Regions from separate parts of the Brevibacillus sp. NSP2.1 genome, predicted to be linked through region 1. Evidence: riboswitches for the same ligand, from Rfam matches in the RefSeq annotation. Region 1 holds a riboswitch; each other region holds the start of a gene.
What was found. A riboswitch is a leader RNA that binds a small molecule or an ion and turns the genes downstream of it on or off. The one in region 1 is predicted to bind S-adenosylmethionine.
Positions count from the first base shown of each region.

Region 2: it holds a riboswitch for S-adenosylmethionine, as region 1 does, so the genes downstream of both, M655_RS10255 (aminotransferase class I/II-fold pyridoxal phosphate-dependent enzyme) here and mtnK (S-methyl-5-thioribose kinase) in region 1, are expected to answer to the same signal.
Region 3: it holds a riboswitch for S-adenosylmethionine, as region 1 does, so the genes downstream of both, M655_RS25960 (homocysteine synthase) here and mtnK (S-methyl-5-thioribose kinase) in region 1, are expected to answer to the same signal.
Region 4: it holds a riboswitch for S-adenosylmethionine, as region 1 does, so the genes downstream of both, M655_RS25885 (methionine ABC transporter ATP-binding protein) here and mtnK (S-methyl-5-thioribose kinase) in region 1, are expected to answer to the same signal.

Region 1 covers NZ_CP048274.1:1,062,813-1,066,871, reverse strand. Annotated here, with positions in the region: gene mtnA (S-methyl-5-thioribose-1-phosphate isomerase) at 1-1,031, opposite strand, end outside; gene mtnK (S-methyl-5-thioribose kinase) at 1,028-2,257, opposite strand; SAM riboswitch class I at 2,438-2,583, opposite strand; gene M655_RS05160 (anti-sigma factor) at 2,676-3,869, opposite strand; gene M655_RS05155 (sigma-70 family RNA polymerase sigma factor) at 3,866-4,059, opposite strand, start outside.
Region 2 covers NZ_CP048274.1:2,036,453-2,040,511, reverse strand. Annotated here, with positions in the region: gene M655_RS10260 (trans-sulfuration enzyme family protein) at 1-701, opposite strand, end outside; gene M655_RS10255 (aminotransferase class I/II-fold pyridoxal phosphate-dependent enzyme) at 698-1,861, opposite strand; SAM riboswitch class I at 1,957-2,082, opposite strand; gene M655_RS10250 (pyridoxamine 5'-phosphate oxidase family protein) at 2,172-2,627, opposite strand; gene M655_RS10245 (DUF5665 domain-containing protein) at 2,803-3,111, shown strand; gene M655_RS10240 (hypothetical protein) at 3,118-4,059, opposite strand, start outside.
Region 3 covers NZ_CP048274.1:5,270,699-5,274,757, reverse strand. Annotated here, with positions in the region: gene M655_RS25965 (ArsR/SmtB family transcription factor) at 1-753, opposite strand, end outside; gene M655_RS25960 (homocysteine synthase) at 988-2,292, opposite strand; SAM riboswitch class I at 2,382-2,490, opposite strand; gene M655_RS25955 (hypothetical protein) at 2,606-2,794, opposite strand; gene M655_RS25950 (rhodanese-like domain-containing protein) at 3,105-3,416, shown strand; gene M655_RS25945 (SCO family protein) at 3,542-4,059, shown strand, end outside.
Region 4 covers NZ_CP048274.1:5,260,844-5,264,902, forward strand. Annotated here, with positions in the region: gene M655_RS25875 (MetQ/NlpA family ABC transporter substrate-binding protein) at 1-681, opposite strand, end outside; gene M655_RS25880 (methionine ABC transporter permease) at 741-1,406, opposite strand; gene M655_RS25885 (methionine ABC transporter ATP-binding protein) at 1,407-2,420, opposite strand; SAM riboswitch class I at 2,520-2,637, opposite strand; gene M655_RS25890 (hypothetical protein) at 2,743-3,006, opposite strand; gene M655_RS25895 (hypothetical protein) at 3,152-3,301, opposite strand; gene M655_RS25900 (LCP family protein) at 3,367-4,059, opposite strand, start outside.

The DNA.
Region 1 (4,059 bases):
CTTTTCGCAATCTCTTCCGGTTTGAAAATGCCCGTCTCGGTGACAATCGCCGTAATGTATTGGGCAGGCGTCACATCGAACGCCGGATTGTACACTTTGATGTCGTCAGGTGCTACCTGTTTGCCCAGGCCGTGCGTGATCTCCTCGGCCGGACGCTCCTCAATCGGAATGTCCGCGCCTGTCGGTGTTGCCAGGTCGACTGAGGACAGGGGAGCTGCCACGTAAAAAGGAATGCCGTGCGCCTTTGCCAAAACCGCTACCCCGTAGGTGCCGATCTTGTTGGCGACATCGCCGTTGGCCGCCACGCGGTCCGTTCCGACGACGACCGCCTGCACTTTGCCCTGCGACATCACCATCGCCGCCATGTTGTCGCAGATCAGCGTGACGTCGATGCCCGCCTGCTGCAATTCATACGCGGTCAGGCGAGCGCCTTGCAAGACGGGACGCGTCTCGTCTGCATATACTTTCAGATTCCAGCCGCGTTCCTTGGCCAAATAAAAGGGAGCCGTAGCCGTTCCGTACGCTGCCGTCGCCAGCGCCCCCGGATTACAGTGCGTGAGAACGCCCATGCCGTCTTGCAGCAGCGTGAGCAGATGCTCTCCGATCGTCCGGCACACCTCGGCGTCTTCCTTTTGAATCGCCAGCGCTTCGTCAAGCACAGCGGCTTTCAGCTCTGCGATTGGCAGGGCAGCGTCTTTTTTCACGCGCGCCTTGATCCGGTCGAGCGCCCAGAACAGGTTGACAGCGGTAGGGCGGGATGTGCCCAGGTAGTCTGCCTGACGGTTCAACTCCTGCCAAAACGCTTCGTACGTCTGTGCCTCGCTGCCGCGAATCCCCAGGTACAATCCATATGCTGCGGCCATGCCGATTGCCGGCGCGCCGCGCACTTCCAGGCGGCGAATGGAGCCCCATACTTCTTCTGCGGTCGTCAGCCGCAAGTAAATCGTCTCTACTGGCAAACGCGTCTGGTCAAGCAAGACGAGCGCGTCGTCTTCCCACTTGACTGGCGTTGTTTGTGTACTGGTTGTCATACTGTCGTTGCCTCCTGATAGTAGCGTGCGGTTACCTGGCGGACGATGTCCGTGATGTCTGTCGATTCGTCGACGTTGCTGCGGCCGAGAATCAGCGCTTCTCCGATCGCCAGCGCCAGTCGCTCGGCTTCTGCCCGTTTTTCATCGTCTGCGATGGTGTTCAGATCAGCCACTCCCGCAAGCCCGATCACGCGGCGCAAAATTTTGCAGCCGGCATAGCCCGCCGTGTCCTGAATCAGTCGCTTCACGTAGCTTTGCCACAAGCCTTCGACGTGAGCGCTGCGCTCTTTTGCCTGTTTGTGCCAGAGCTGAACGAACTGGGAAACGAATTCGTTCCAGACATCTTCCACCGTTTCCAGTAAGTATTCGCGGTACGAGTCGCGTTCTCCTGGGTCTTCTTGCAATCCGTGTTGACCTGCGTAGTTGAGCAGCAGGTTGGCGATGACCGCGCCGATGTCAAAGCCGATTGGCCCGTAGTAGGCAAATTCCGGGTCGATCGCTTTCAGGCTCGTCTCGGTGATGAAAATGCTGCCCGTGTGCAAGTCGCCGTGCAGCAGCGCTTCTGCGCGCGTGAGGAAGTCGTATTTCAGCTTGGCGATCTCCAGCTTGAGCGGCTTGTTGTTCCAGATCGCTTCCACTTCCCGGCGAATCAGCGGGTTGAAGTCGTTGGTCGGCGCATTTTCGTACGGATCGGTAAAGACGAGATCTTCTGTGATTTTGCACAATTCCGGATTTATGAATGTTCCGACGAGCGCTTTTTTGTCGTACGGATGCGCGCCCAAATCCGATGTGTAGAACAAGGTGTGCGCGAGAAAACGGCCGATCTGCTTCGGAAAAAGCGGATAGCGCTTGCCCTCAATCAAGCCTTTGCGCATGATGATGTGGTCGCCTACGTTTTCCATCACCGTCAGGGCCAGCTCCTGATCGAAGTGGTACACTTCCGGCACCAGGTCCGGTACGTATTTGTGCTGGATGCGAAGCGCTTCGCTCTCGATCCGGGCGCGGTCGATGGTCAGCGGCCACGACTCGCCCACGACTCTCGCAAACGGCAGCGCCTGCTTCACGATCACTTTTTTTCCGGTAGCCGACTCCTGAATATCGAACACCAGATTCAGGTTCCCGTCCCCGATTTCGCGGCTGGTCAGCTCGGCCCCCTCTGTAAACAGACCCGGCAAGCCTTTTACGTACTCTACTGCTTCCTGTTCAGTCAATGCGCGGTATGCCATGATTGATTACTCCCCTCGTTAAGTAGTTTCTCTCTATCTGTAGCGGACTGGTCATATCCCCCAGCCTTGCGGTCAAACGGTGTCATGCGGCCATCGGCGTTCGTGCTGTGACATACAAAAAGACCTCTTTTCCGAAGAAAAGAGGTCGCTGTCGTCACGTACAAATAACGTGTCATGTCCCCCTTATCTTCCAGACCACTTTTGTTTCTGCAGGAATTAGCACCGTGCACGTCGCTTTTTGCTTCAATCGCTGCTCGCGTTGAAATCGCGTCGTGTCGGTTGCCGGGTATCATCGGGCCAGTCCCTCCACCTTCTCTGGATAAGGTATCCAAACGTATGCGGTTTTGATTTAGTTTGAATCATACAACCTGCGGTTCCACGATGTCAACACTCTTTTTTTGCAAAAACGGCTCGCCTTCTACCAGCTATTCTGCGTCCCCGAGGCGGCGGGGCGCTCCCAGTTCCACCAGTCGATTTTGCCGACAAACGCGGCGGTAATTGACTTTTCCTCCTTGAGCCTGAGCAGCTCCTTCGTCGGCCCGGTCAGGACGGCGCCGTAGATGCGCACGCCTTTTTCCTGCAAATAGCGATAGCGCTCCTCGAGTTGCGGATTGCCGCCCGAAAGCAGCGCGTAGCCCATATCGCGCGCCAAGCTTTTTTGCTCGGTCAAATACTTCATCTCGCCCATGAAGGCGGCCATTCGCCGCTCGCCTTCTCCGTTCACCTGAATCGGCGCGGTTCCGTAATCCAGCTCCCGCTCGGCAAAGCCCCAGACCTCCCCCGGGCCGAGTAGCAGATTGCCGGCTTCCCCGTCAACTTGTTTCACCTCCACGCCAGTGTCGACGGCAAACCAGACCGTCTCCTGGTTGTAGCTGCTGACATGGCGGGAAACCAGCTCGACATACTGCTCATACGTCAGGAAGCTGTCAAACGAGATCGCCAGTTGGGAAACCGTTCCTTCCGGCAGCTTTTCCAGCGTCGTCCAGGCAGGCGTGCGCAAAAAGGACGTGTCTTCTTCCGGTTCTCCGGCCGATAGCGGATAGCGGAAAAACAGCTTTTGCTCCCTGCCGCCCCCTGTCCACTCCGGTCTGGCGCTCACGTTCCACAGCACATTCGTGCTCCGAAAGCGGCCAGCGCTTTTGGCCTCGTTGCCAACCTGCTCTCGCAGCTCCATGTCGATGCTGCCGTACAACAGCCCCACCTGCGAGCCGCTGCTGCCCACGCTCACGCCAGGCTGGGTAAAATTGACCATGTCCCGTGCCACCCGGAACAAATCGTCATGCATCAGCGTCCCCACCCAGCCGTTTACGAACAGCAAGAGCACACCCGCGAGGCAAGGAATCGCGAAGGCATAGAAGGAGGTCGTCAGCCTGTTTTTCCACTTTCCCCGTCGGACGATCGCCCGTTGTCTTGCTTCCGAAAGCCCTGGCGCAGCCTCCTGCTTGCCGTCTGTCCCTTGTTCTTCCCCGAGCAATAGCCGTTCCAGCCGCTTCCCGTACTCTTCGTCGTCTGCCAGTTCCTCGCCCAGCCGTTTCGCTTCCTCTCCCGTCAAATCCCCTCTCAGGTAAGCAAGCAGTTTTTGCTCGCGGTCATCCCCGTTTTGGTTCGTCATAGCCCTTCCTCCTTCCACAGTTGCCGCATCTTTTGCCGTCCCCGAAACAGGGAGCGCTTGACATCCGCCAGTTCGATTCCCAGCACCTCCGCCATTTCCGCGTAGGAAAACTGCATCGCCGACAGCAAAATCACCTGTCGCTGCTTTTCCGGCAGCCGCTCCAAACAGGCGGATGCCGCCTCCCACAACT
Region 2 (4,059 bases), 970 kb from region 1:
TCCTGTACCCCAAGAATCGCGCCCATGCCGTTCTGGATCAGGTACAGTTGCTCGCCGAGCGCGGCGTCGCGCGTCACTGCCAGCCCGGCAACCACGTCGCTGTGGCCGCCGATAAACTTGGTCGCGCTGTGGATGACGACGTCCGCCCCCAGCTCCAGCGGCCGCTGATAGTACGGCGTCAAAAACGTATTGTCGACAATGACGAGCAGCCCGTGCTCCTTCGCAACGGCTGACACCGCCGCGATGTCGGTCACTTTCAGCGTCGGATTGGACGGCGTTTCCAGATACACTCCCTTGGTCGCCGGAGTAATCGCCTCCCGCACGGCCTCTGTCTGGGTCGCATCGACAAACGTAACGGAAATGCCCATTCTCGACAGCACGCGGGTCAAAAAGCGGAAGGTGCCGCCGTACACGTCCTCCGCGACTACGATATGGTCGCCAGCCGAAAACAGCATGAACACGCTGGAGATCGCCGCCATGCCGGACGAGAAAGCAAAGCCGCGCGCGCCGCCTTCGAGAGCGGCAATCGCTTCCTCCAGCGCGTGTCTGGTCGGATTGCCGGAACGGGCGTAGTCATACGTGCCTGGCTGGTCGAGATCAAACTGGTGAAACGTGGAAGCCTGGTAAATCGGAACCGACGACGCCCCTGTGAACGGATCGATGCAAGTAGAGCCATGCAAAACCTTCGTTGCGAAATTCATCGCGCAGCCCCCCCAACGACAAGACTTGCGTCCAAAGCCTGAAACAGATCAGCGATCAAGTCTTCCGGATGCTCAATCCCGACCGACAGCCTCAGCAATCGGTCACAAACGCCGACATACTCCCGTACTTCCAGCGGAATGTCAGCGTGGGTCTGTGTCGCCGGATACGTACACAACGATTCGACGCCGCCAAGGCTTTCCGCAAAAGAAACGATGCGCAGATTTTGCAAAAACAAGCCCACCTGCTCCGCAGACCGTACCCGGAATGAAACCATACCGCTATAACCGCTTGCCTGGCTCGCCTGGATGGCATGCCCGGGGTGTTTTTGCAGCCCTGGGTAAAACACTTCGGCGACAGCCGGATGCTCCTGCAGCTTTTTTGCAACCGCGAGCGCGTTTGTCTGATGTCTTTCCATGCGCAGCGCCAATGTCTTCATTCCGCGTACCAACAGCCAGCTATCTTGTGGACCCAATACCGCTCCGATGGAATTATGCAAAAACCGGATTTTTTCCGACAACTCCTCGCCTTTTGTCACGATCAGTCCGGCCAGTACATCGTTGTGGCCACCCAAGTACTTCGTCGCACTGTGCAACACGATATCTGCGCCAAGCTCCAGCGGGCGTTGACAATAAGGGGTCATGAACGTGTTGTCGACTATCGTCAAAAGTCCATGCTGCTTTGCCAGCCCGGCGATTTGGCGAAGATCGGTAATCTGCATGAGCGGATTCGTCGGCGTCTCGAAGAAGATCGCCTTTGTCTCGGCTCGCAGCGCGTTTTGCACCGCTTCCAGGTCGCGCAAGTCTACGTACGTAAAAGACAGGCCGTAGCGGGAAAGCACCTGCTCAAACAAGCGATACGTCCCTCCGTACAAATCGAGCGACACAATGAGATGATCTCCCTGGGAAAACAGCCCCATGACCGTATGAACCGCCGCCATTCCCGATGCGCAGGCAAAGCCCGCATCGCCCGATTCTGCCTCGGCGATGGCTTCTTCCAAAACCGTGCGGGTCGGATTGGCCGTGCGTGTATAGTCAAAGCCTGTGCTCTGCCCCAATGCCGGGTGGCGATATGCGGTGGCATAGTAGACAGGAAAGCTGACCGCCCCTGTTTTTTCATCTCTGCCTACGCCTGCTTGAATCAATTTTGTTTCCAGTCTCATACGTAACTCTCTCCCTCCAATGATGTACGAGGGGCATGAAAAAAGCCCCCTTTCCTCTGAAAGAAGGCTTTGTTTACGTCACCGTAAGCAAGACCTTCTCATCTTTCAGAGTTAAAAAACTCTGCAGGAATTAGCACCATTATCTCCCCGCATGAACGAACATGCAGGTGATTGGTTGCCGGGCATCATCGGGCCAGTCCCTCCGCCTCTCTGGATAAGAAGTTTTGCTATTCAATTTGAATGACCTAATACTAAAGGATACGGCGGTTTTTTGTCAACAGGATTTTCCACTGTTGTGCGGCCGTCTTGACTAGGCGTTTTTCAGCGCAGTCATGACCTGGTTGTCCAGCTTCGCAGCCGCGTTTTTGTCGTACGTCTTTTCGTATTGCGGTTCTACGGAAATGCGCGAGCCGTAAAACATGACGTCTCGGACGGAGTCAATCGCGATCTCCACCAGCGCCAGCTTCAGCGGAACGCCCTCCAGCCGCTCGGCTTTCACTGCGGCGCGTCCGTTGATCGCAAAAGAGGAGCCTGCCCCGATCAGATGCAGGACGACCTGCGGCTCTTTGGCAATATTGGCGAGTATGCGCGAGCGGTTATCCACGGCAAAGCGGATGAGTCCGCTGTTCACCGCCAATGTCCAGGACAAGGAGCTGAGCGATGGCGCTCCTGTCTCGTGATCGACGGTGCCGAGCGTCACAAATCGCTCTTTTTGCAGGAGCGCGAACAGTTCTTCCGACAAGGTTTGGGATACGGTTTCAGCCATTCGGATGCCTCCTCGTAAACGGTAGTACGTCTATTGTACCCCTCGCATCTGCCATTAGGCAAACGTTTCCTCCACGCCTTGATTCTGCCTGTTTTTTTCCCTACACTGGTAAAAAACAAAGCCGTACCGGATAAGGAGGTTGGAAAAAGTGGCACCTACGCCTACAGACCGGCTTATGCACAAAATCGACCAGGTCCTCCACGAGCTGCAGGAAGTGCGGAAAATGAACGAGCGCATGGACAAAATCGCCATGTTTTTGGAGGATATCCGGCTCGCAGACGTGATCCAAAACTACACAGCCCCGCGCAAGCTGCTCTGGATCAATTTCCTCGCAGGGCTTGCCCGGGGTCTTGGCTTGACGATTGGAACAGCGATCGTGCTGGCGCTGCTCGGCTCGCTTTTGACGCAGTTTCTCTCGATCCCTATCCTCGGCGATTACATCCGCGAGCTGGTCGAGTATGTTCAGACTTACAAGCAGCCGTAAACGAGACTACTTGCCGCTTCTTTTGCCGCGGTCGTCGTCATCGTCGTCGTCGCGGTCATCGTCGCGGTCATCTTTGTCGCCATCTTTCCATTTGCCGTCGTAGTTTTTCCAATAGCCGTATGCTTTTCCGTTTGGATAGTGGTGCTTGTCTTTATCCTTGTCGTCCTTATCGTCATCCTTCTTCGGCACGGCGGTAATTTTCGTGCTCAGCGCGATGTCCGCCTGCTTTACCAGCTTGTCTTTCGCGTACAGTTCCAGATGGACGGTTTTCGCAGCAAACGAGCGGTTTTTGTAGGTAAAGGTCACGGTGTATTCGCCCTTGTCGTTTGGCTTGATCTCCTTTTTCTTGCCGTCCGGGGTGACGACGACAAGCTTTGCTTTTTGCTTCTCGTCCCAGCCCTTGACGGTGCCTTTCAGTTGAACGGACTTTTTCTTCAAATCGTGCACTGCCGTTCCGGCAATGGCATAGGCCGCGCCAGGGTCTTTGTCCGGTGGGTTGACGACATCGACTTTGATCGTGTCGGAGTCGACTTTTTTCCCGTCTTCATATATTTCGACCAGCGCTTCGTCGCTTGCGGCTTTCGCCTTCACGTCCTTGACCGTCACGCTGAAGCTGTCCACCCCGTCCCACAGCTTCTTCAAGCTCGTCTCCTGTTTCACGCCGTTGTAGGAGACGACGACCTTGTCCGCTCCGTGCTTGACGACACCTTTTACCTGCCATTCGGCTTTTTTGGCGTCGTACACGGAAAAGGCGTGGATCAGCCTGCTTTTTTCCTCGTCAGCCTGCGGGATGAGCTTAACTTTTTCACTGTCCGCCAACAGACTGCCGGCATACGCCTGTACGGTGACGTATTGGACGGAATCTGTTTCCGGCGCGGCAAAGCTGACGGTAAACGAATGCTCGCTCGTCGGCACTGCCTCGATAAAGTCGCCGTTCGGCTTGGTCAC
Region 3 (4,059 bases), 1.4 Mb from region 1:
AACCGGGTAGTAAAAAATTTTGCAGCCTGCGTCATCGGCCTGCACCGTCCAGGGGCGATAGACCGCCTGCGGAATCAGCAGGACGCGGGTGACAGTCGGCTCAGGCGGATAGCTTGCTCCAGTCGCCCATTCCACCAGCGCTTCCGGGTCGAGCTTTTCTTGCATGCCGCGCTTTTGGGCAATCTCCCGTTCGAGCATGCGGCAGATGCGCTCCTCCTGCGGCTCGATGTGCGCCTGATACCAGCCTTCCATCAGCACGAGCAGGTGCTGGCGCAATTCCTCCGCGTCCACCGAAGTAATATGGGCGATGTACCGTTCGAAAAAGAGATGGCTGCGACAGGCCGCCTGCAACAGTTCGCGATCGGCGCTGCTTCCTTGCGCGGCTTTTCGCCGGGAAGCTTGCTGCGCTTCGCCCAAAAAAGGCAGTGCCTGGTAGCGCAGCTCTTCCTCTGGCAACTGCCTGACGTAGCCAAGAAACGACTTCAGCTCGGCAAAAGGCTGCTGGCGGTACTGGTGAAGCAGATGCAAAAGCGTCTTCCATGTGTTGTGCGCCTTGGCGTAAGCGACCTCGCGCTGGACAGCAGGAGGCAGCGCCTCGATTAGCTCGCGCCAGTGGGCGGGCGGCTGCTCCAGCGTGTGATGAATCTGCTCGTAAGTGGCAACGGCGATGCCCAGCGCTGCTTCAAAAAGCGGCGAAAAGGCGAATTGCACCTCGTAGGTCGTGCGTTCGCTCCCGATGTTCCATACTTTCAAGAGGGGATCATCCTTCCAGTATTTGTAGTACGTCTCATTCTAAATGTTTTGAATTGTAAATTCAATATTTTTCGTATGACTGGTTAGATGGATTTCGAACCAGAATCGTTGAGTGTGGCAGGAAGAGGGGCGAGCGCCTGAAAGCAGCAAGCAGAAGACAGCACCCGAAAAAAGAAAAGCGGCACGCCTCTCCCGCGAGAGTTGCGTGCCACTTTTTACGAGACAAAAGCAAACTTAGTTGACAGTAGAAGGTTGAACGGCGCGTTGCAATGCCTGCTCCAGATCGCCGATGATGTCGTCGATCGCCTCTGTGCCCACCGACAGTCGGATCAGCCCTGGCGTGACCCCGGCAGCCGCCTGTTCTTCCTCATTCATCTGCTGGTGCGTCGTGCTGGCCGGATGGATGACGAGCGACTTGGAATCGCCCACGTTGGCCAGGTGCGAGAACAGCTTCACGGATTCAATCAGTGTTTTGCCTGCCTTCACGCCGCCGCGAATGCCAAAGGTGAGGATGGCGCCAGCGCCTTTTGGCAAATATTTTTGTGCCAGCGCGTAGTTGGCGTCACCTTCCAGGCCAGGGTAGCTGACCCACTCGACCGCTGGATGCGCGGCGAGGAATTGGGCTACGGCCAGGGCGTTCTGGCTGTGGCGTTCCATGCGCAGGTGCAGCGTCTCCAGACCTTGCAGGAACAGGAAGGAGTTGATCGGGGCCACGGCTGCGCCGATGTCGCGCTGCAGTTGGACGCGCGCCTTGATGATGTAGGCGAGCGGTCCGACTGCTTCCGTATAGACGACGCCGTGGTAGCTCGGGTCTGGTGTCGTCAGGCCCGGGAATTTGCCGTTGTTCCAGTCGAACTTGCCGGAATCGACGATGATGCCGCCGATCGCTGTGCCGTGCCCGCCGATGAACTTGGTCGTGGAGTGGACGACGATGTCTGCGCCATGCTCGAATGGACGGCACAGGATCGGCGAAGCGAACGTGTTGTCCACGATCAGCGGCACGCCGTTTTCGTGCGCGATGTCAGCGATTGCCTGCAAGTCCGCCACGTCAATGCGAGGGTTGCCGATCGTCTCGCAAAAGAGCGCCTTTGTTTTCTCATTGATGAACGCCCGGAAGTTTTCCGGATTGGACTGATCGACAAAGTGAACCTTGATGCCAAGACGCGGCAAAGTGTGCGCAAAAAGGTTGTACGTACCGCCGTACAAGCTGCTGGATGCGACAATTTCATCCCCGGCTTGGGCGATGTTCAAAATGGAAAAGGTGATCGCTGCCTGACCAGAGGAAGTTGCCAGAGCACCGACGCCGCCTTCTAGGAGTGCCACGCGCTTTTCAAAGGCGTCCTGGGTCGGATTCATGATGCGGGTGTAAATGTTGCCGAACTCTTTTAAGCCAAACAGGTTGGCGGCGTGCTCCGTGTCGCGGAAGACGTAGGAAGTCGTCTGATAGATCGGAACGGCGCGCGAGCCTGTTACGGGATCTACTTCTTGTCCACCATGTACAGCGAGGGTTTCCGGTTTCCATTGTTGCTGGTCAGACATGCTTATCTCTCCTTTATATATGGGGATTAGGGATAAAAAAACGGAGCATTCCTCTGAGGAGAAGAAGGCTCCGGCTATACACGGGTGTGCACTCATCTCTCAGAATCTATGGATTCTGCAGGAATTAGCACCGCGCAAGGCACGCTTGCTGGTTGCCGGGTTTCACAGGGCCTGTCCCTCCACCGCTCTTGATGAACTGTTGCTTCAGTTGTTGTCATAATTGTATGAAAAACCACACTTCGCTGTCAATAATCAATAATGAGTTATCAGGTTGGATTTGGTGGGATTGAGGCGTTGAGAGATTTGTTCATGCTCACCCGTTCATGCTGTTTCCCATGACGTCCAAAGTACCTGTGTGATACGCCTTGTTGACGTGGTTTGCAGGCTGATGCCCCGCACTCCTTGAGGCGTGGCTGATTCCAGGCGCGGCTTTTCCTTTTTTCACATACAAAAGAACGGCAAATAGCGTACAAACAGCAGCAATTCCCAGTACGTACACCATATAAACTACCTCCTTTTCCAAGGGTGCTCTGCGTTTCTTTGCACCCGCCTTTTTCCAAACCAAAAAGAGAATGCTGTTTTGTATAGTAGTCTTCATATATAGAATGGTTATTTTTGTAAATGTGTCACCCGCCTGTACCGACCAACCATCTCCCTGTCCAAAAACAAACCCACCCTCACACTGTCACAAATTTGTCCCTATATCTCCGCGCTTTCGCCGCCCGCGTCGTTAGAAAATGGCATGGCCCTATGATATGATGGGAGTGGCAGAAAACGACCAAACGATTGTACATATAGGAGGAACATACGCGATGAGCCATGGCGTGAAGGAAATTACCCCGCAGGAGCTGCTGGAAAAGCTCGCGGCCAACGAAAAGCTTCAGGTGATTGACGTGCGTGAGGTGGAGGAGTGGAACGAAGGCCATATCAAAGAAGCCAAGCTGATTCCGCTCGGCTTTTTGCCGCATCGCATCGACGAGCTGGACAAGGAGATCCCGGTCGTCATGGTGTGCCGCAGCGGTGCGCGCAGCCACAGAGCGACCGAATATTTGTGTGAGCTTGGCTTTGACGCTGCCAATATGGTCGGCGGCATGCTGGCTTGGCCTGGCGAGAAGGAAGTGTAAGCCGTACGGTCCATACGGTCACGACCGCACTGGCAACGCCGAGACGTTTTCCACACAAAAAGAAACATGCGCTTTTACGCGGTATAGCGGCGGACGCATGAGAGAAGCAGGGGAGGAAGAAAATCGTGAGTGAGGGAGCACAGCAACAAGGATCCGCGTTGCAGCGCCATTGGTTTACGGTGCTCGCAGGCGTGATTATCCTCGCGATTGTAGGCGTGTTGGGCTACAAATACATGGCAAAAGAGCCGATTCCCGTGATGAAGCCGATTGCCGATTTTACGTTGGACAACAGTGACGGCACTTCGTTTACGTTTTCGGAAGGCAAAGGCAAGGTGCGGCTGGTCGAGTTCATGTTCACCAACTGCCCTGACATTTGCCCGGCGACGACGTACAACATGTCCAAGCTGCAAGAGCAGCTCAAGGAGAAAAAGCTGTTCGGCGACAAGGTCGAGTTCATTTCCATCACCTTTGACCCGGATTTCGACACGCCAGAAGTGTTGCAGCAGTACGCGGCGAAGTTCAAGGCGGATCAGAGCGGCTGGAAGTTTTTGCGCGGCGATGCCCAGGCGGTGGAAAAGGTGACGAAGGATTTCGGGATTGCCGTATTGAAGCAGCCTGACGGTTCCTTTGCCCATACCGCCCG
Region 4 (4,059 bases), 1.4 Mb from region 1:
GAACAGAGCGTCTTTGGTTGGCACGAGCTTCGCTTCGAGCGCGTAGTTGGTGTTAATCAGCGCCAGGTCCACTTCTTCCAGAACGCGCGGCAGCATCGCTGCTTCAACCTCTTTGAACTTCAGGTTTTTCTTGTTTTCCACAATGTCTTTCACAGTTCCGCTGATGCCAGCGCCTTCTTTGAGCTTGATGACGCCGTTTTTCTCCAGGAGAGCGAGGGCGCGGCCGCTATTGGTCGGGTCGTTTGGCAGCGCGATAGTTGCGCCTTCCGCCAGTTCGTCAACCGATTTCACTTTTTTGCTGTAAGCGCCAAATGGCTCGATGTGAACCGCAACTACAGGTTGCAGATCCATGTTTTGTCCTTTATTGAAGTCTTCCAGGTAAGGCTTGTGCTGGAAGAAGTTTGCGTCGAGTTGTTTTTCGTTGAGCTGTACGTTTGGTTGTACGTAGTCGGTGAACTCTTGTACTTCCAGGTTTACGCCTTGTTCTTTCAGTTTTGGTGCGATGTGCTTCAGGATTGCTGCGTGTGGAACCGGAGAAGCGCCTACTTTCAATGTCACTTCTTGTTGTCCGCCTTGTGCGCCGCCTTCGGCTGGAGCTGGAGCAGTCTCCGTTTTGCCTCCGCACGCTGCCAAAGAAAATGCCAATACGGTAGAAAGTACAGATACGACTAGCTTTTTCATAAATGATTTCCCCCTACTTTTTTTGATCTTTGTACTTGCAAACTTCTATGGGAAAGACCTTACTTGCGGCTGAAACGCAATACCAGGCGATCACCCAGCGACTGTAAGATCTGCACCAACACGAGCAAAATGACGACAGTGACAATCATGACATCGGTCTGGAAGCGCTGATAACCGTAACGGATAGCCAAGTCGCCCAGACCGCCGCCGCCGATTACCCCGGACATGGCCGTGTAGGACACGAGCGCAACGGTCGTAATCGTAATTCCGGCCACCAGTCCCGGACGAGACTCTGGCAGCAGGACGTTCCAGATGATTTGCCAATTGGACGCCCCCATCGACTGGGCGGCCTCAATGACTCCGCGATCTACCTCGCGCAGAGAGGTTTCCACCAGCCGCGCAAAAAACGGGGCGGCCCCGATCACGAGCGGCGGAATCGCTCCGAGTACGCCGAGCGAAGTGCCGACGATCAGTTTCGTGACCGGAATCAGCAAGATCATCAGAATGATGAACGGCACGGAACGCAATACGTTGACGATGAATGAAGCAACCGAGTAAAACGCCTTGTTTTGCAGCAACTGTCCACGTGAAGTAAGGAATAAAATGATTCCCAGCGGCAAGCCGATCAGGATCGTAAACAACGTGGAGAAACCCAGCATCGTCAGTGTGTCTAGTGTACCCTCAGCGATCTCCGACCAATCCACATTTTCCATTGTCCAGTCCATCTATATCACCTCTACTTCCAAACCACGCTGACGCAACGTCTCGATGGTTTTTTCGTTTTGACGGACATCGCCTTCCAGTTCGACGACCAGTTGGCCGTACGGCGTATCCTTCATGCGGGAAATCGTTCCCTGCAAAATGCTGAATACTGTGCCTGTCTCCTGCATCGTCTGGAACAAAATCGGCTGGTACGTCTTTTCTCCCAGGAAGGTGACGCGCGCAATCGTGCGGTTCCCCGCTGCTTTTTCGTGCGCGACAGCTTCGCGCAGCTCGGTGGAATCTGCCACCTGCTCGACAAATTCCTGCGTAGTCGGATGCTGCGGCTTGAGAAACACGTCCAGCACCTCGCCCGACTCGACGATTTTTCCGCCGTCGATCACGCCTACGCGGTCGCAAATGGAGCGGATGACGTGCATCTCGTGCGTAATCAGCACGATGGTCAATCCCAGCTTGCGGTTGATGTCCAAAAGCAGCGCCAAAATCGAGTTGGTCGTCTGCGGATCGAGCGCCGAGGTCGCTTCGTCACACAGCAGCACTTTCGGATCGTTTGCCAGCGCCCGTGCGATGCCGACGCGCTGCTTCTGGCCGCCGGACAACTGGGACGGGTATTTGTCCCGGTGCGCTTCCAGCCCTACCAGCTTGAGCAGATCGTCCACTTTTTTCTGAATCTCCGCCTTCGGACGCTTGGCCAGCTTGAGCGGAAACGCGACATTTTCCCCGACGGTGGACGAGGACAGCAGGTTGAAGTGCTGGAAAATCATCCCGATCTCGCGGCGCTTTTCCTGCAGCTTGACGTCGTCGAGCTTGGTCAGGTCGACCCCATCGACGATGACTTGTCCCGACGTAGGGCGCTCCAGCAGGTTGATGCAGCGGATCAAGGTACTTTTCCCCGCCCCGGAATGGCCGATAATCCCGTAAATTTCCCCTTTATCTATAGAAAGATCAATCCCGAGCAACGCCGGAATCGTCTTGCCCTGCACTTGATAGCTTTTATGCAAATTTTTCAATTGAATCAACGCATCCACCTCCCAGCAAAATCCTTGTGAAAAACGTAAAAACCCCTTTTTCATAAACGAAAAAGGGGCTGCAACGCATGTATACGTTCGCATCCACCCTTCTCATCTATCAAGATCCAACCAATCTTGTAGGAATTGGCACCGCGACGTCCATTTCAAAAAATGAACCGGTTGCCGGGCTTCATCGGGCCTGTCCCTCCGCCTCTCTTGATAAGAAAGATTTCCACGTATATTATGTTCGTTTTTCATATTTTCATGATACAAACCGGATTATATCCTTTTTGAAAATATCCCGTCAATAGCAATCACAGGAAAAACTTTTTTAATCCATTACTCCGTTGCGAATGATGGTGGCATTGACGTGAAAATGAAACGTCGCTTTCTCAAGGATTCTCGCCTTCAAGCGTATGCGAATATCGAACACCGGCGGCGATACTTGCTCCAGCTTGATTCGGGCGTTGCTGGAAATCGTGTCAAAAGCAAGGTGCACCATATCCTTGGGATTGCCGCGGTTCTTGTCGGTCTTCCCGAAAATTTGCGCCGGGACGGACGTGTCGTAGCTGCCAATCCGGAATTTCCCGTGCACGAGCTTGATGAGAAACGCTTCCTTGGGCGATAGCCTTCGAGCAGGCGCTGAATCGCCTCCTGGGTGTGATAGACCCGATTGCTCCCGGCTCCCCCGAGCTGCCGCTCCACTTCCCCTATGCTTGCCTCAGCCAGACAAATTTCTCTCAGCTTCGGGATGAGCTCGCTGTAAACGACTTGGCATCCGCCATGCTGGTCAAAAAATACAGCCGCATGCGGCCGTCCGGCTCGTCGATATGTTCCGTTCGCAAGTCCCCTGTATGGGAAAACCATTTACGCGCAATCTCCTGGTCCATTCCCCTCACCCCCATACATAGCAAATCATGGTTAGTCTGCCCGAAAACACAAAAAAACAGCACGCTCAATTTGGCGTGCTGTTTTCGTTGCTATCGGTCGTGCTATTCGTTTGCGAAACCGCTTCTTCTGCTGGCGGTTCCAGCTTTTCCTTGATAAAAGACTGGATCTGGTCGACATCCGGAATGAGCACCGCGCCTGCCCGATGGGATTCGCGGAACATCCCCATTGGCGGCAATTGGTAGTTGCCTGGCTCCGCGGTGTTTAATTTCAGCCCAAGCGCAGACAGCCTCAGCATATCCATGGAACTGATATTCGTCTGGATATACGGCGTCACTTCTTTCAGGATGGACGGCAATTGAATCAAGGTCGTGCCGCTCTTCATCTGGCTCACCACAGCCGTCAGCAGCTTGCGCTGACGCTCTGTGCGCGTGTAGTCCGATGTGGCGTCATGGCGAAAACGAACGTATTGCAGAGCCTTGTTGCCATCCAGTTGCTGCAGTCCCTTTTTCAAATTGATGTCGTAGATGCCTTTATCGGTCGGGTCGTGATAGTACATATTTTTTTCCACATCAATCTCGACACCACCGACAGAGTCAATCAAAGCCTTGAAGCCTTCAAAGTCGGTGATGACGTAGCGGTCCACCGGAAGCCCTGTAAACTGGCTGACGGTCTTCATCGCCAGTTCCGGTCCGCCCTCCACGATCGCCGAGTTGATGCGCGAGCTGCCGTTCCCCGGAATGTCTACGTACGTGTCGCG